Regions from separate parts of the Heyndrickxia sp. MSNUG genome, predicted to be linked through region 3. Evidence: riboswitches for the same ligand, from Rfam matches in the RefSeq annotation. Region 3 holds a riboswitch; each other region holds the start of a gene.

Region 1 (4,216 bases), 210 kb from region 3:
CTCGCCTGATCCCAAATTAATCTCCATATTCTTGTCATAATTCTCTGGGATATAAATAGTTAATGCCGTGTTGTCAAGCTCGAACCAGTTAAACCAGAAGAAACCTTTACGCTTGACTGAAACTTCAATGGCATCGCCACGCTTATTTACAGTAACAGTACCCTTGCCATTAAGCTCAGCAAGGACATCATTCCGGTCCTCAGGTACGATTGTCGTCGCAACACTTGAAATATCAATCGATATATTCTCGATGTCCCTTGAAACCTTAGCAGAATCCTCCGTCTTCGAAAGAGTAATCCCGTTCCCGTAAAATAAATAATTCATCGCGATATACGCACCCGTAATAATCAAAAAAATAACCAAAATCCGCTTTATCATTTTCGTTTCCCCTCTCAATCAATCCTCTATAAACAAGATAACGCAGATTCCAAATCCCACCAATGCCCCTCAGCATTAAATCCCCCTAAGACCAAAGGCTGATTTAACACACTAAAGCACTGGGGGTCAGACCCCCAGTGCGGTTATGCGTTAAAGTGCCGGGGGTCTGACCCCCGACGCGGTGGTGTGCTAAAGTGTTATGCTTTGGCTTCGAAGAGTTTGGCTATTTCAATGATTGTTTCTACGGATTTTTGCATGTTGTCGACTGAGATGTATTCGAATCGGCCGTGGAAGTTTTCGCCACCTGTGAAGATGTTTGGTGTAGGCAGTCCCATATAGCTTAGCTGGGAACCGTCTGTACCGCCGCGGATCGGCTTCACGATTGGCTTGATCCCGAGGTTTTCCATTGCTTCGTAAGCAATGTCGACGATTTCCTTCACTGGCTCGATTTTATCCTTCATATTGTAGTACTGGTCGTTCAATTCCAGGTGGACGTGTTGTTCACCGTATTTTTCCTTCAGTTCGCCCGCGATCTTCTCAAACAAATTCTTTCGTGCCTGAAAGCTGTCACGGTGGAAGTCGCGAATGATATATTGCAGTTTCGTTTCTTCCACGTCGCCATTAATGGAGCTTAGATGGAAGAAGCCTTCATATCCTTCCGTATGTTCTGGAGCTTCTTCTGCCGGCAACTTGCTATGGAATTCCATCGCGATTTTCGCAGAGTTGACCATTTTTCCTTTTGCTGTACCCGGGTGAACATTCTTTCCCTTGAACGTTAGCTTCGCACCTGCTGCGTTAAAACTTTCATACTCCAGTTCGCCAAGCGGGCCTCCATCAATCGTATAAGCGAATTTAGCATTAAACGCTGCCACATCAAATTTATGAGGTCCTCTGCCGATTTCTTCATCAGGTGTAAAAGCGACCCTGATCTTGCCATGCTTAATTTCTGGATGCTTAATCAAATAAGCCATCGCAGTCATGATTTCAGCAATGCCAGCTTTATTGTCTGCTCCAAGAAGGGTAGTGCCATCCGTTGTGATCAATGTGTGCCCTGTATATTGCGGAAGCTCCGGGAAATCCTCAGGTGACAGAACAATACCAAGCTCTTTATTCAGAACGATTGCATCGCCGTCAAAGTTTTCAATGACCTGTGGGTTGACGTTCTTTCCGGTAAAATCGGTCGCTGTATCAACGTGAGCAAGAAAGCCGATCGTCGGTACATCCTTATCTGTAGTGGCAGGAAGCGTCGCCATCACATAACCGTTCTCGTCAATCGTGACTTCCTCCATGCCAATCGTTTTCAATTCTTCCACAAGCATATTGGCAAGCGTTAGCTGGCCTTCTGTCGAAGGGCAGGTTTCACTGTTTTCATTGGATTGCGTATCTACTTTTACATAAGTCGTAAATCTTTCAATAATCTCGTTTTTCAATTCCCTTCATCTCCCATTCTTGAGTATATTTTCATATTATCATATATCGAATTGAACACAATTTGTATTGGGTTATAAAATTGTAATTGAAAATAATAAAATCAAATCCCTTTACATATATAAAGGTTAAGGCTACTATGAAAATAATTAAATATTCGTTGTACTACTAGGGGTGCCCTGTGCCGGGCTGAGAGAAAAACATCAGTTTTTTGACCCTTCGGACCTGATCTGGGTAATACCAGCGTAGGAAAGTAGTGAGAGATGTTTTTTTCCCTTACATTGCTTTTAAGCCAGGTCCTTTTATGGATCTGGCTTTTTTATTTGGCTGTTTTCTAAAAGAGTGTTGTTTTTAAAGCGAATTATTTGATAGCAAACCATTTAAAAATAAGTTGATTGGAGCGGAGCATGTATGAAAAAGAAATTAGAAATAACTATTGATGATGCTATTTTCTATATGGAGATGATTCGATCTGTATGGAGCCCATATTATGAACCTCAATACGGAAAACGGAAACCATACTTAAAAATATTAAAAGATCGTGAATCGATTGAATACAATCGGTTTATTAAAGTGTATAGGGTCATAAAACATATTTTATCAGATAGGGAGCAGTTTATCTTAGATCAAGTTTATGCACTAAACAACAGTAGAGCTCCACATAGAGAGATTGGCGAACAATTAGACGTGTCTCCTGAAAGAATCAGACAAATCATTAAAAAGGCTGAAAATACACTAGCAAGAGAGTTGTTGAAGAATACGGTAAGCGAATATAGGAAATGACAGATAACGATTTAAATCCAGCCTGCCGAGGAAGCTCACCGCCTTCGCAGTGGAAAGCAAGCATCCTGAAGTGAAAATCAACTTATTAAACACAAAAAAGTACTCAAAAACTGCATTTATTTTTAATCGGAACCAAGGTCAATGAAGAGGATCAAAGTCCTGTTGATTGCAGTGGGAAGCGAGATTTGCCTGGAACGGAAATCAACAGACAACTTAGCAGAACATATTTTCAAGGAGGTACTAAAAATGGAATTAAAAAATCAGGTAGTATTGGTGACTGGCGGGAGCCGGGGGTTAGGAGCAGAAACGGTAAAGGCTTTTGCAAGAGAGGGCGCGAGAGTCGTAATCAACTATTTTCAAAGCGAGCAAAAAGCAAGGCAGCTAGCAGAGGAAATCGGGGATACCGCATTTGCTGTCCATGCAGATGTTAGGAATTCAGAACAGGTTCAGAGCATGTTCAGAAAGGCAAAGGAGCACTTTGGCACACCGATTACGACCATTGTGAATAACGCGCTTATCAGTTTTAAATTTGATCCTGTTGCAAATAAGGATGCTTATTCAATTGGCTGGGAAGATTACCAGCTGCAGCTTGAAGGCTCCATCCGCGGTGCGTTGAATACCATTCAGGCTGGACTTCAGGATATGGAAAGCATGAAATTCGGGCGGATCATTAACATTGGTACAAATCTGTTCCAGAACCCGGTTGTACCTTATCACGACTATACGACAAGCAAGGCTGCCTTACTTGGTTTTACCAGAAATATGGCCAATGATCTTGGCAAATATGGCATCACAGTCAATATGGTGTCGGGCGGTTTGCTAAAAACAACCGACGCAAGCTCTGCTACTTCTGAGGAGGTTTTCAAGCTGATCCAATCATCGACTCCACTGAAAAAAGTAACGGACCCAGCTGAAGCGGCAGATGCCGTTGTGTTTTTTGCATCACCTTGGGGGCGTGCGGTTACTGGGCAGAACCTTGTCGTAGATGGCGGACTTGTTATGGACTAAGAGAATTCGTAACAAGAAGGAGAAGGTGATTTCCTAGTTGTAAATTTCATTGCACATAGGGGAGAGTTCACCGTAATCAAAGGGAGGAATTGACATGGAAAAATCAGAGATTGTCAGTATGCTAAACAAAGTACGCACCCAAAAACCGCTGATTCATAACATCACAAACGTGGTTGTCACCAATTTTACCGCGAATGGGTTACTTGCATTGGGGGCATCGCCTGTCATGGCGTATGCCGCTGAAGAAGTTGCCGAAATGGCAGCAATAGCAGGCAGCTTGGTGCTCAACATTGGAACTTTGAATTCGACAGTGGTTGAGTCAATGCTGATTGCTGGGAAAGCCGCGAATGAGCATGGTGTGCCTGTCATTCTTGATCCGGTCGGGGCAGGAGCCACAGCTTATCGTACTGAAACTGCACTTAAGCTGATGCAAGAATTGAAGATTTCAATCATCAGAGGAAATGCCGCCGAGATTGCAAATGTGGCAGGGGAAAAATGGGATATTCACGGAGTTGACGCTGGCGAGGCAGCTGGGGATGTAATCAGCCTTGCTGTTTCTGCCGAGAAAAAATTGAATACAGTCGTTGCGCTCACTGGAAAAGACGACATCATCACAGAC
Region 2 (4,216 bases), 240 kb from region 3:
GAAATTGGCACAGCACCAAGGTCTATAGTGCATATGGAAGGACATTGGCATGAGACCTTTCATTGCTGGTTTACTGAGAGGATAGCAGGAGAGGATTTTATTTATTTTCAAATCCGCAGTTCTGTTAAAAAGGATTATCCCAATCTATTGGATATCACTGCTGCTGGCCATCTTTTAGCAAATGAAGATACAGTTGATGGTTTAAGGGAGGTTAAGGAAGAGCTAGGAATAGACATTGGGATGGATGAGTTATTTTTCGTTGGTACAATCAAGGCTTCACTTGTTAGTTCAAATTTTATCGATAAAGAAATGTGTCATGTGTATGTGTATAACAAACATGTCCCTTTTGAAAAATACAGCCTGCAAAAAGAGGAAGTCTCAGGAATAATAAGGACCAGCCTGGATCTTTTTGAAAAGCTCTGGTTTGGAGAAGTGATGGAATTGGAGGCAGAGGGTTTTACACTAAACCCCGATGGACAAAAGCAACCTATGGTTATGAAGGTAGTAAAAGATCAATTTGTCCCGCATGAGGATGAATATATTAATAGTGTAATCAAAGCAATAAGGGAGATTTAGAGGGGGATGCAGAATGAAAATGATGTTTCATTACAATTGGGCAGTTCGGGATGATTGGTATAAGTGGTGTGAAGGAGTTAATGAGGAAGAGCTGCTCGCTTCCCGGACAGGAGGAGTGGGGGGTATATTACAGACCCTTTTTCATATTATTGACGTGGAATGGAGCTGGATTCGCTTGCTTCAGGGAAAAGATGATTTTCAGGAGAACTTTGAGCTTTATAATACCTTGGATAAGGTGATAGAATTGGATGCAAAATTTAAAGCTGAGGTAAAAGAGTTCGTTCTTGCCTGGAATGATGAGATGGAAAACCGAATCTTACAGCTTCCACAATCAGATGGCAGCACGGTTACCTTCACCTGGGGTGAGATTATGAGACATACCCTTGCACATGAAATTCACCACATTGGGCAAATTTCAGTATGGGCAAGGGAGATTGGAATACAGCCAGTAACAGCGAATTTCATCGGGCGCGGACTTTTTCAAAACGAAAAGGTTTAGTGCGTTTTTAATCGACTAAAATCAATTAAGCCGTCAACTAACTTAATGCGAATTGATTAGCGGATCGATAAGTCTGATTAGGAAAATTATATTGACATTAGAATCATTCCATTATATATTAATAAATGTCCTCGCTAATAAGGACAAACAGAATAACGATTCCTTAGCTCAGCTGGGAGAGCGCTACCTTGACAGGGTAGAGGTCGCTGGTTCGAACCCAGTAGGAATCATACTTGAGAAGCGTGAATCCCTAAAAAAGGGATTCGCGTTTTTTTATATAAGAATTTTCATCTAGTCTGATATTTGATAACTATAAGATATTTTTATTTTCCTAGACGAATCAAAAAACTTTCTATATAGTAGAATTGACAATTGGAGAATTGGAAATGTAGGGGAGCCGGTGGTGCCGGCTGAGAAAGTGTCCAAAGATGCTGACCCTTTAACCTGATCTGGTTAGTACCAGCGTAGGGAACATCTTCTGATAGACGTTTTTCGTTTATTATGGATTTTTTCATGCGCTTGGGATTCCCCGAGCGCATTTTTATGTTTCATTCAAGCCTTCCTTTCCACCTTCATTGTCAAGTAAATACAGGAAGAGGGAGAATCATGAAGAAATTATTATTGTTGTTTTTCGGATTTTTATTCATATGGAGTCTTGCCGGCTGTTCATCGGATGAACCGACAGCCAGGGAAAAGGATTCATTGAAAAAGGTTTCGATCGTGCTTGACTGGACTCCGAATACGAATCATACGGGAATCTATGTAGCAAAGGAAAAAGGATACTTCAAGAAGCATGGACTGGATGTAGAAATTCTTTTACCAGGTGAAGCGGGAGCTGATCAGCTGGTCGCATCAGGGAAGGCAGAGTTTGGTGTAAGTTATCAGGAAGGAATTACTCAGGCCAGGATACAGGGAATTCCACTCGTATCGCTGGCAGCTGTTATCCAGCATAACACATCAGGCTTTGCATCACCGAAAGCTAAAAATATTGTTTCGCCAAAGGACTTTGCAGGCAAAACGTATGGAGGATGGGGATCACCCATTGAAAAAGAAGTGATCAGTTCATTAATGAAACAGGAAAATGCTGATGTAGAAAATGTGAAGATTGTTAATATGGGGGATTCAGACTTCTTCACAGCGGTGAAACGAGATATTGATTTTGCCTGGATTTATTATGGTTGGACTGGTGTAGAAGCAGAGCTGAGAAATGAACCAATCAATATGGTGTACTTAACAGACTATTCGAACAAGCTTGATTATTATACACCTGTCATAAGCACAAATGAAAAGATGGTCAAGAATGATCCGGAAACCATTAAGGCGTTCATGGAGGCATTAACTGAGGGATACCAATTTGCAATCGATCAACCGTCCGAAAGTGCTGATATCCTGATCAAGGCCGTACCTGATCTGGACGAAGATCTCGTTAAGAAAAGCCAGGAATGGCTTTCTCCAAAGTATCAGGATGATGCAGATCGCTGGGGAGAACAAAAACTGGAGGTTTGGAAGAATTACAGTGAATGGATGTTTGAAAATGGTCTTCTGGAGAAGGAATTGGATGCTGAAAAAGCCTTTACAAATGAGTTTTTACCAGAATAGGGAGGGAATGAAAAATGGCGGATGCACTTGTAAGTGTACAAATTATCCCAAAGGCTTCTTCAACAGAGGAAGTTATTCGTTTGGTAGATGAGGCAATAAGTATTATTGATCAAAATGGAGTGAAATATGAAGTCCATCCTCTGGAAACAACGATGGAAGGTGAGCTTGAAACACTCTTATCGGTGATTGCTGAGATGAATAAAAAAATGGTTGATTTGGGTTCTCCTAACGTTATCTCACAGGTGAAAATCCTGTATCAGCCAACTGGAATCACAATGAATACACTGACGGAGAAGTACCGCTAATGAAGTCAATCTGGAATAAGGGCTGGAGACCATCTTTGGTTCTCCTCCTTTTCTTTATGTTTTGGGAAGGGATAACCCATTTTATGGAGATTCCTCAATGGCTGTTACCCGCCCCCTCTGTCATAGTAAAAGAAGCAATGGAGAGTTATTCATTATTTTTACCCGATATAGGTGCAACACTGGAATTGGCAATTGCCGGGCTTTTGCTCGGGGCAGCGTTTGGTTTCCTGATTGCGGTGATGCTTCACTTAGTTCCTGCACTTCAGAATGCTTTTTATCCATTATTAATTTTATCTCAAAATGTACCCATTATCGTTCTGGCTCCGCTATTGGTGATCTGGTTTGGATTCGGTTTTTTGCCGAAATTGCTCATTATTATTTTAGTTTGTTTCTTCCCGGTTACGATTGCTGCGTTAGATGGGTTTAAAAATGCCCCGGATGAACTAAAGCATTACATGAAAATGTCAGGTGCCTCGGGAAGGCAAACCTTCACGAAGGTAGAGCTTCCAAATGCACTTCCGCCACTTTTTTCCGGATTGAAAATTGCAGCTACATACAGTGTTATGGGAGCTGTCATATCTGAATGGCTGGGAGCAGAAAAAGGAATTGGTGTATTCATGACCTTATCGTCATCTGCGTTTCGGACAGATCGTGTGTTCATTGCTATTTTCATTATCATTTTTTTCAGCATGCTGTTCTACAGTGTCATCGTGTTGATTGAAAAAAGAATCATTAAATGGCTGCCTGAGGGAGAGAAGTGATGAAAGCAAAAATTAATCTCGTAAATATCTCAAAATCTTTTAAGGAAACGGGCTTAGTACTCGATCATCTATCCTTACAAGTGAAAGAAGGGGAATTTGTTTCCATCTTAGGTCCGTCTGGAAGCGGGAAAAGCACTATTTTTCAATGTATCGGAGGTCTGGTTCAGCCTGAACAAGGAGAACTTTTTCTTGATGATCGAAAGATAAATGGGGAGACAGGGAACATTGCCTATATGCCCCAACAGCCGGCACTTTTACCTTGGAGGTCTGTATTGGCTAATGTACTGCTTGGACAGGAGCTATTCCAAAAGCCGGATGAAGAGGAAGCGGAAAAATGGTTAGCCAAAGTAGGCTTATCACAATACGCCAAGGCTTATCCGCATCAGCTTTCGGGTGGGATGAAGCAGAGAGTTGCCTTTTTAAGAGCGCTCCTAAGCCCAAAATCAGTCCTGCTGCTCGATGAGCCATTTTCAGCA
Region 3 (4,216 bases):
TTTCACATACTGGTTACCTTCGAACAACTGCAGTGCCAGCCAGCGTACGGGAAGATTTGTCCGCCCGTCCAACATGGCGGCCATTTTAAGGATTCCATCCTCGATGGCTTTTCCATAGTATACGAGGTTTGCCTTTCCGCTACGGACAAATTTGCCTGTCACCATTTCAGCGAGCTCATCGCATCCTTTTCCGGTCCTTGCCACTACTGGAGCTACTGTCACGCCAAGGGCTTCAGAAAGTTTATCAATATCAATTTTTATGCCGCGGTTTTTAGCAACATCCAGCATATTCAACCCAATAATGACAGGAGCGCCATATTCCATAAGCTGGAGGGTGAGGTGGAGATTTCTCCTTAACTGTGAAGCATCCAGGATATTAAGCAATTTTTGAATCGGTTCGTTCAGAAAAAAATTCGTGACGACTCCTTCATCCTTCGAGAGCGGATTAAGTGTGTAGACACCTGGAAGATCAATCAGCTGATCTTTGCTATTTTTAAATAAACCTATTTTTTTCTCAACGGTTACACCGCTCCAGTTGCCAACATATTCATATGAACCTGTTAAATTATTAAATAGTGAAGTTTTGCCTGTATTGGGATTCCCAATGAGCGCAATGTTCATCATACTCGCTCCACTTCGATTCTAAGTGCCTCTTTCCTGCGGATTCCAATGCATTGGCCGCAGGACTCTACCATAACCGGACCACCAAAAGGCATAATGCACTTCACGCATACTTCAGCACCATCCGCAATTCCTAAATCCAGTAATCTTCTCCTGACAAATTTGTCAGCACCAGCAATATTCAAGATCCGGCCCTTTTCACCAGCCTTAAGTTTTCCAAGCATCGCCATCACCTTTTTTTGTATATTGAAAGTTTTATAATAAAGTTAATTGAGAATGATTCTCTTTGTTAATTAATTTTAACACTAAAATTGTTCAAGTGGAATGGTAAATAGCATTTAATTGAGAATGATTATCTTTATTTAATCAATAAGGTGGATTCATCACTGTGACGTAAATCACAAAAAAGGCTTTAATAGATGTTTTTAGTGAAATCTTCATATGATTGACAAATTTTTTTACAGTTGTTGAATTTCATCCCTTAATAAGATTATATACCTTTATAGGTATATATAGGGATACAAAAAAGAAGAGCTTTCCAGCTCTCCTTACTTTGTTACATTGTTTTTTTGCTTACATCTGCAAATTGAACCATTCTTGAAGGTGCTGCGCTAATAACAAGAATGACTACAACGGCACTTAAAATCATGCTTGGCAGCATATATGTGCCATTGTAAATAAAGGAATATAGCCACGCTGACTGTCCTTTAGGTGCATAGCTTCCGAAGAAAATCCAGCCTGAAAGAAAGTGCGAAATAAAGCGAAGCGCACTGCCAATAAAGGTGCCTGCTATGACAAAAGCCATCCATTTATTCTTTTTCCCGTCTTGCATGCTGGCTTTTACTTGAGCCGCGAATAAACCTGCCAATCCCAGCAGCGCAAAGGCAACGAGATAATCAAGTATTCCTTGTACCGGATGGTAAATTTGTGACATTCCAAGAATGAATTGTAAAAGTCCAAATAAAAAGCCTGTAAGAACTCCGCCTTTAATTCCCCAGCGGAATGCCATTAGGAAAACAGGTACCATCGCAATGGATACAGATCCTCCTTGTGGCCAAATCCTTGAAAATAAAAATCCTGAAAATAGATCCAGCAAATAAGCCAGAGCGGAAAATACGGCAACTTCCACTAAAAATAAAGTTTGTTTTTGTTTCATCTTTGTTCCTCCTTCTTTTCAGAATGAGGTCCGTTTCCAACACGCCTTTTCTGCTTCAGAAACAAAAAAAGCAATCAGGGGATCGATATAGGATTCCCATGATTGCTTTCCTATCGCATCCACATTCCTACGCTAGCATTAACTAACAGGTTCAAAGGGTAAGAACTCGGCCGCTCACTCTCAGCTGCAATTTGCAGCTCCCCTTGTGGTCATATTTAATTTCTCACCTATGAATATACTATTTCTAATGGTTAATAACAAGTAAAATCTTTTAGTAAAATTCGGTTAAACCAGATAAACTAGCGCGAGAATGTCGAATATCTACACAGACAAAACTCCCTGACATCTGATAAAAAACTCGGTCTTTTGTCACATTTTTGCCTGTTCGACGTGTTTCTCCGCATCTTCTTAATTTTCGACAAAGGGATTTGCGATTCTTCAACGAATGTTTTAGAAACGGAAAAGTTAAACTGGGGGACTTAAAAAAATGCTGCCAATAACACAAAACAGATTGCTTAGCTTCCTGACTAGTGAAAAAGAAATTCTGATTGCTGATTGGAATGAAAATATAATCGTATCTGAAGACGATCCATATAAGCAAAAAATAAATAAGAATGCTGAAGAAATGTACGCTATTATTTTGTCAGTCTTTACTAAAACGAATGAAGAGCTTGATGAACATCTTCAAAAAATAGCGTTTACCGTCGGAGAGGAACGAGTACGCTCTGATATCAATATTGGAGATTTTGTATTTAACGTGAACTCCGGGCGTTCTGTTATTTACAAGCATTTGCACAAACTGAATATGGAATGGGAAGAACTCCAAGGCACAATTGATAGAATCAACTATTGCTTTGATACTTTCCTATATTACGCAGTATCCTATTACAATGAACAAAAAAATAAAATCATCGAGGAAAAAAACCAATTCATTGATTCAACACATAAGGACAGATTGACATTGCTTGGACAAATGACCTCGAGTTTTATTCATGAATTTCGAAACCCATTAACTTCAATTCAGGGATTCATCCAGCTTTTAAAATCAGATCATCCCGAAATGAAGTATCTGGATATCATATCTAGTGAATTAGAGCAATTGAATTTCCGCATTTCCCAATTTCTGCTTTTATCGAAAAAAGAACTGATTGGAAAAGAGAAGAGTCTATTCTCCTTGAACAAAATGATCGATGAAGTATTAAATTTCCTTTATCCAAGTATCCTTGATACGAATGTCCGGATTGTCAAGAATGTCTCAGATGACATGGAATTATTCGGTTATGCGGATGAAATCAGACAGGTACTCATCAACATTATCTTCAACGCCATTGATGTTTTAAGCCAATACCGGGATGATCCAAAAATTGAAATCAAGGGATTTTTCGTGAATGACACTCATATAAAATTAGAAATTGCCAATAACGGGCCAGTGATTCCTGACAATTTGCTGAAGACGATATTCGAACCTTTTGTCACAACAAAAACCCTTGGAACCGGCTTGGGTCTTTTCGTCTGCAGGGAAATTATTGAAAAGCATAAAGGGATCCTTGCATGTTCATCAGAACCTGAAAAAACATCTTTTATCATTTTGCTGCCACTCACTCCAATTGAAATCTAATTTTAAATAATCGAACATGTTAGTGAAGTCCAATACTAAAATTCAAATCTCAGGCTTGTACGTTCTAATATTGATTTACACTACTGAGTTCCAACAGTCATCCAAAGCAATAAACACAGCCATTCAAAAAGCCCGTCCTTCATATAGAAGTGACGGGCTTTCAATGTTATTCTGTATACTCTAATGACCGTTTTTCATTCATACTTTTCACTCTAAGTTTCTCACTCTTAACTGCATGTTTCTTTTCAGATTCAGCCACAATGACTGCGCATGCTGCGTCACCTGTAATGTTGACAGCTGTACGTGCCATATCAAGCAGGCGGTCAATTCCGAGAATCAATCCAATACCCTCAACAGGCAATCCGACAGACTGCAGAACCATCGCAAGCATGATCAACCCTACTCCTGGAACACCTGCTGTTCCAATACTTGCAAGGACTGCCGTTATAACAACTGTTGCAAGTTCTGCAAGTGATAGGTCAACCCCATATACCTGTGCAATAAAAATTGTTGCAACCCCCTGCATGATTGCCGTACCATCCATATTGATCGTCGCACCTAGCGGCTGGACGAAGCTGCTGACTGATTCGGGAACACGAAGATTCTTCTGAGCTGTTTCCATAGATACTGGAAGCGTAGCATTACTGCTTGAAGTACTGAAAGCTACACCCATCGCTGGAGAGAAACCTTTGAAGAACCAGAAAGGGTTTTTACCCGCAAGGAAATATACACTTGATCCATAAGTTAATAGAGCATGAATGATTAGTGCAAGGACTACTACAAGCATATATACGCCCATCGCTTTAATAGCATCGACTCCC
Region 4 (4,216 bases), 1.8 Mb from region 3:
GTGCAATCGGAGTTGGGGGAATACCAGCAGTCTAACCGTCTTTTGCACTTGATCCTCGAAGAACTTGATGAAAACATGGCAGAGTGCCATTATTTCTTAGCAAATAACTACGCTCATATGGGCTTATTTAGAGATGCGTTCAGGCATGCGAACCTTTACTTAGAATTGAATGAAGATGGGGAGTTTGCGGAGGATGCAAATGATCTCCTTGAACTGCTCACGCTCGAAGCAGAGGAAATGGATGAAGACTATTATGAAGAAGATGATTTGATCATCAAGCAGGAAGAGGCCAGGAACCACCTTGAATCTGGCGAATTTCCGAAGGCGATCGAGATTTTCCATGAAGTCATCGAAGAGTATCCGGAATACTGGTCTGCGTACAATAATCTGGCGCTGGCGTATTTTTACCTTGGTGAAACGATCAAGGCAAGGGAAATCCTTAATGATGTGCTGGAGCAAAACCCAGGCAACCTTCACGCTTTGTGCAATGCATTAGTGTTTGCTCACTATCAGAATCAGACTGCGGAAGTCGAGGATCTGAAGAATTCTTTGGGTAAAATCCATCCAATCCACGTTGAACATCAGTTCAAGCTTGGTGCCACATTTGCACTTGTTGGAGAATACGAACTCGCTTACAGATGGCTGAAGAAGCTGCAGAAAACAGGATTTGAAGGCGATGGTGCCTTCTATTACTGGCTGGCGCATGCATCCTATTTTACCGGCAGGGAGCATTATGCAAGAGTGATTTGGAAAAAGGTCCTCGAATACACTCCTGAAAAAGAGGGAATGGAACCTTGGGCAGAAAACCCAGGCGGTAAATTCGAGTCGCAGGTGGCGGCGATTCTTCATCAGCTGAACAGTGATTATCCTGAAGAACGATTATTCGCCCTCTTCCTGACATCTGTTTCTTCAAAAAAGAAAGAGATCCTTGCTGCGGAAAAGTCGACGGATAAAATGACGGAAGTCGAGAAATCGTACCTCGCATACGTCGCTTCAGGCAAGTTGAACGATCAGAAGGAAGAAGTGGCCGGCGCGCATGAAACAGCTAAGCTATTGTATGATCACCATCAGCCGATCGGGAAAAACGAAGCCGGTGTTTATATTATGTGGTTTTCTGTATTTGAGCAGGCAGTAGAAGCTGGCTATGATTTTAAAAATAAGAAAGCATGGGCAGCCGCTGTAGATTATCTCTGGGATAAGCTAAGAAATATCAAGACTTCGAAACAAGCAGTTGCAAATAAATACGGACTGTCCGTTTCAACACTTTCAAAATATATTAGTTTGGCGAACGAATTTCTTCATGAAGAAGACAGCATATAACTTAAGAGGTTAATCCTTCTGCTTGCAGAATGTGGTTAGCGATTTTTGCAAAAAAGTGTCATGCCCAAATGGGTATGACACTTTTTTTCTTTTGAGGATGCTTACTTTGCGATGGACTTTAATTGATTGGTAGACCATCCTTCCAGCGTGAAGGCCATTTCCCAGAATTGCAGCTCGTAATGGCAGCTGATCAAAAAGTGCTGTTTCATTTTTTCTTTTTCATAGTCTGAAGCTTTTTCTGCAAGAGCATCAAGAAGATTGATCTGCTCGTTCACAAGCTCGGTGAACCAGTCGCTTCCATAAGCGGCGATCCATTCCTGGTAAACTGGCGTTTCAGGAGCAGCATTCTTAAGCAGTTCTCCAATCTCGTGGTAAATCCAGTAGCAGGGAAGGATAGCGGCAATGATTTCCCCCAGGCTTCCCGAGGCAGCAACTCGGTAAAGGTGTGAAGTATAGGCGTAGGCAGTCGGAGCTGGCTCGAAGCTTTTCAAGTCCTCCTTCGTGACCCCAAGCTGTCCCATAAAACTTTCATGTAAACTAAGCTCGGCCTGATATGTACCCTGGGCATGGGCAGCCATTTTTGCCGTTATGGATAAATCCTCAGCTCTCGATGCACCAATTGCCTGGATACGGGCAAAATGGGAGAGGTAATAAGAGTCCTGCAAAATATAATATTTAAAGCTTTCAAGAGATAAAGTCCCCTTGGCGATTCCCTGGACGAATGGGTGGTTAAAATTCGCTTCCCAAATCTCATTTGCTTCTTGGCGAATCAACTGTGTAAAAGTAGACATAAAAGACCTCCTGGTTTATAAAGATTCAACATCCTGCCGGCAAAGGATGCTTTTTCCCAATAAAAAAACCACTTTCTTTAGGCAGAAAGTGGTTGTATTGGCGGCATGGTGAAACAAAAAAAGCTCCAGATACTCCACTTCCCTACGCTGGTATGATCCAGATCAGGTTCCAAGGGTCTTAAAGTTTCACTTTAATCTCAGCCTTAACAAAAGGCTCCCCTAGCAGATGAATTTTGCGTATTTAATTATTATCTGTAAATCAGCATAACACCCTTCAGAAAATTGTCAAAGAATAAAGCTGATCAGAAAAAAAGTTCACAAGGAACCTATGACCTCAACTAATGAATTTTTTTCGCTTCAAATCATTATTGTCAATTACGTGAACAGCCAAATTTTCTAAGCATATTTTTGGACTATATGCCTCTTGTTTTATAGGATATGTTTAGGCAGGAAATACTATTTTCGAATGAAAACGGAAGTTAATGCGGATTTTGATTTTTAAAGGAGTTGTACACCATGTCAGAAGAGAAAATTTATGATGTCATCATTATCGGTGCCGGCCCGGCAGGCATGACGGCTGCCGTTTATACATCGCGTGCGAATTTATCTACATTGATGCTTGAACGCGGCGTTCCTGGCGGACAGATGGCCAATACGGAAGAAGTTGAAAACTATCCTGGATTTGATCACATTCTTGGACCTGAGCTTTCAACTAAAATGTTCGAACACGCTAAAAAATTCGGTGCTGAATATGCTTATGGTGATGTAAAAGAAGTCATCGACGGCAAAGAATACAAAACGATCAAAGCTGGCAGCAAAGAATACAAAGCACGCTCAATTATTATTTCTGCAGGTGCAGAATATAAAAAGATCGGTGTTCCTGGCGAGCAGGAATTGGGCGGACGCGGCGTTTCTTACTGTGCTGTATGTGATGGAGCATTCTTTAAAAATAAGGAACTTCTAGTTGTCGGCGGTGGCGACTCTGCGGTTGAAGAAGGCGTTTATTTAACACGTTTCGCTTCAAAAGTAACAATCGTTCACCGACGCGATGAGCTTCGCGCGCAAAAAATCCTTCAGGATCGCGCGTTTGCTAATGAGAAAATCGACTTCATCTGGAGTCACAATGTTAAGCAAATCAACGATAAAGACGGCAAGGTTGGCAGCGTGACGCTTGTATCGACAAAAGATGGCGAAGAAATGGAATTCCCGGCTGACGGTGTATTCATCTACATCGGAATGGTTCCTTTAACAAAGCCATTCGAAAGCCTTGGAATCACAAACAGCAGCGGATATATCGAAACGAACGAGCTTATGGAAACGAAAGTTCCAGGCATCTTCGCAGCTGGCGATATCCGTGAAAAAACACTTCGCCAAATCGTAACAGCTACTGGCGATGGCAGTATCGCTGCACAGAACGCACAGCATTATGTAGAAGAATTGCTTGAAGAATTAAAAGCGAACGCTTAAAACAAGCAATTTAAAATCCCCCGCAGGAACTTTGCCTGCGGGGAATTAGTTTTGTGCGGAATAAAAATACAAGTGAATTAATAAAAATTTCCTTTTTGCTGGTAAAAAAAGTTCCTTGCGGTATAAATTAACAAAACGTAATTATATATTAATTCTTCTGTAACAGTAGTGAAACAATCATGGGGTATTATAGGAATAGAAATTGACCCCCTTTTAAAAATATAATCCTTTGACGGCACAGGTTATCCTGTGCTCCTTTTTTTGTAAAAAATTAATACAGGCTTTCAGACATTGGTATAACACCCCGAATTTCCATCAAGAGATCCTGCCTTATGACTTCAGCTTTAGAGAATCGTTCCTCAACGTTTTACTTTGGATAATATTAATATTTCCAGCTAAAAAATTCATTAACAGAAATATCATTTTTGTATTCATTGTGGCGAAAATCTAAAAATAGTATAATGGAAAGAATAAAAGTTCGGCCATTTAGTGATAAACCATATTTTGAGGTGGAATTGATGCAGCGCGTGACGAATTGTGTTTTGGTTAAAGATAATAAGATTTTGCTGCTGCAAAAGCCGCGCCGCAATTGGTGGGTGGCTCCGGGCGGAAAAATGGAACCGGGGGAAACAGTAAAG

What was found. A riboswitch is a leader RNA that binds a small molecule or an ion and turns the genes downstream of it on or off. The one in region 3 is predicted to bind thiamine pyrophosphate.
Region 1: it holds a riboswitch for thiamine pyrophosphate, as region 3 does, so the genes downstream of both, AABM38_RS04940 (sigma factor-like helix-turn-helix DNA-binding protein) here and thiT (energy-coupled thiamine transporter ThiT) in region 3, are expected to answer to the same signal.
Region 2: it holds a riboswitch for thiamine pyrophosphate, as region 3 does, so the genes downstream of both, AABM38_RS07130 (ABC transporter substrate-binding protein) here and thiT (energy-coupled thiamine transporter ThiT) in region 3, are expected to answer to the same signal.
Region 4: it holds a riboswitch for thiamine pyrophosphate, as region 3 does, so the genes downstream of both, tenA (thiaminase II) here and thiT (energy-coupled thiamine transporter ThiT) in region 3, are expected to answer to the same signal.

Annotation. Positions count from the first base shown of each region.
Region 1 is NZ_CP150978.1:996,115-1,000,330, forward strand. It holds gene liaG (LiaG family protein) at 1-378, opposite strand, end outside; gene pepT (peptidase T) at 576-1,808, opposite strand; TPP riboswitch at 1,967-2,075, shown strand; gene AABM38_RS04940 (sigma factor-like helix-turn-helix DNA-binding protein) at 2,218-2,589, shown strand; gene AABM38_RS04945 (3-oxoacyl-ACP reductase) at 2,836-3,597, shown strand; gene thiM (hydroxyethylthiazole kinase) at 3,692-4,216, shown strand, end outside.
Region 2 is NZ_CP150978.1:1,449,932-1,454,147, forward strand. It holds gene AABM38_RS07115 (NUDIX hydrolase) at 1-576, shown strand, start outside; gene AABM38_RS07120 (DinB family protein) at 590-1,075, shown strand; tRNA gene AABM38_RS07125 (tRNA-Val) at 1,233-1,305, shown strand; TPP riboswitch at 1,456-1,563, shown strand; gene AABM38_RS07130 (ABC transporter substrate-binding protein) at 1,682-2,674, shown strand; gene AABM38_RS07135 (thiamine-binding protein) at 2,689-2,979, shown strand; gene AABM38_RS07140 (ABC transporter permease) at 2,979-3,740, shown strand; gene AABM38_RS07145 (ABC transporter ATP-binding protein) at 3,740-4,216, shown strand, end outside.
Region 3 is NZ_CP150978.1:1,207,388-1,211,603, reverse strand. It holds gene feoB (ferrous iron transport protein B) at 1-624, opposite strand, end outside; gene AABM38_RS05970 (FeoA family protein) at 621-845, opposite strand; gene thiT (energy-coupled thiamine transporter ThiT) at 1,178-1,777, opposite strand; TPP riboswitch at 1,885-1,991, opposite strand; gene AABM38_RS05960 (histidine kinase N-terminal domain-containing protein) at 2,265-3,395, shown strand; gene AABM38_RS05955 (dicarboxylate/amino acid:cation symporter) at 3,562-4,216, opposite strand, start outside.
Region 4 is NZ_CP150978.1:4,217,228-4,221,443, reverse strand. It holds gene AABM38_RS21345 (tetratricopeptide repeat protein) at 1-1,320, shown strand, start outside; gene tenA (thiaminase II) at 1,422-2,111, opposite strand; TPP riboswitch at 2,234-2,342, opposite strand; gene trxB (thioredoxin-disulfide reductase) at 2,628-3,578, shown strand; gene AABM38_RS21330 (NUDIX hydrolase) at 4,097-4,216, shown strand, end outside.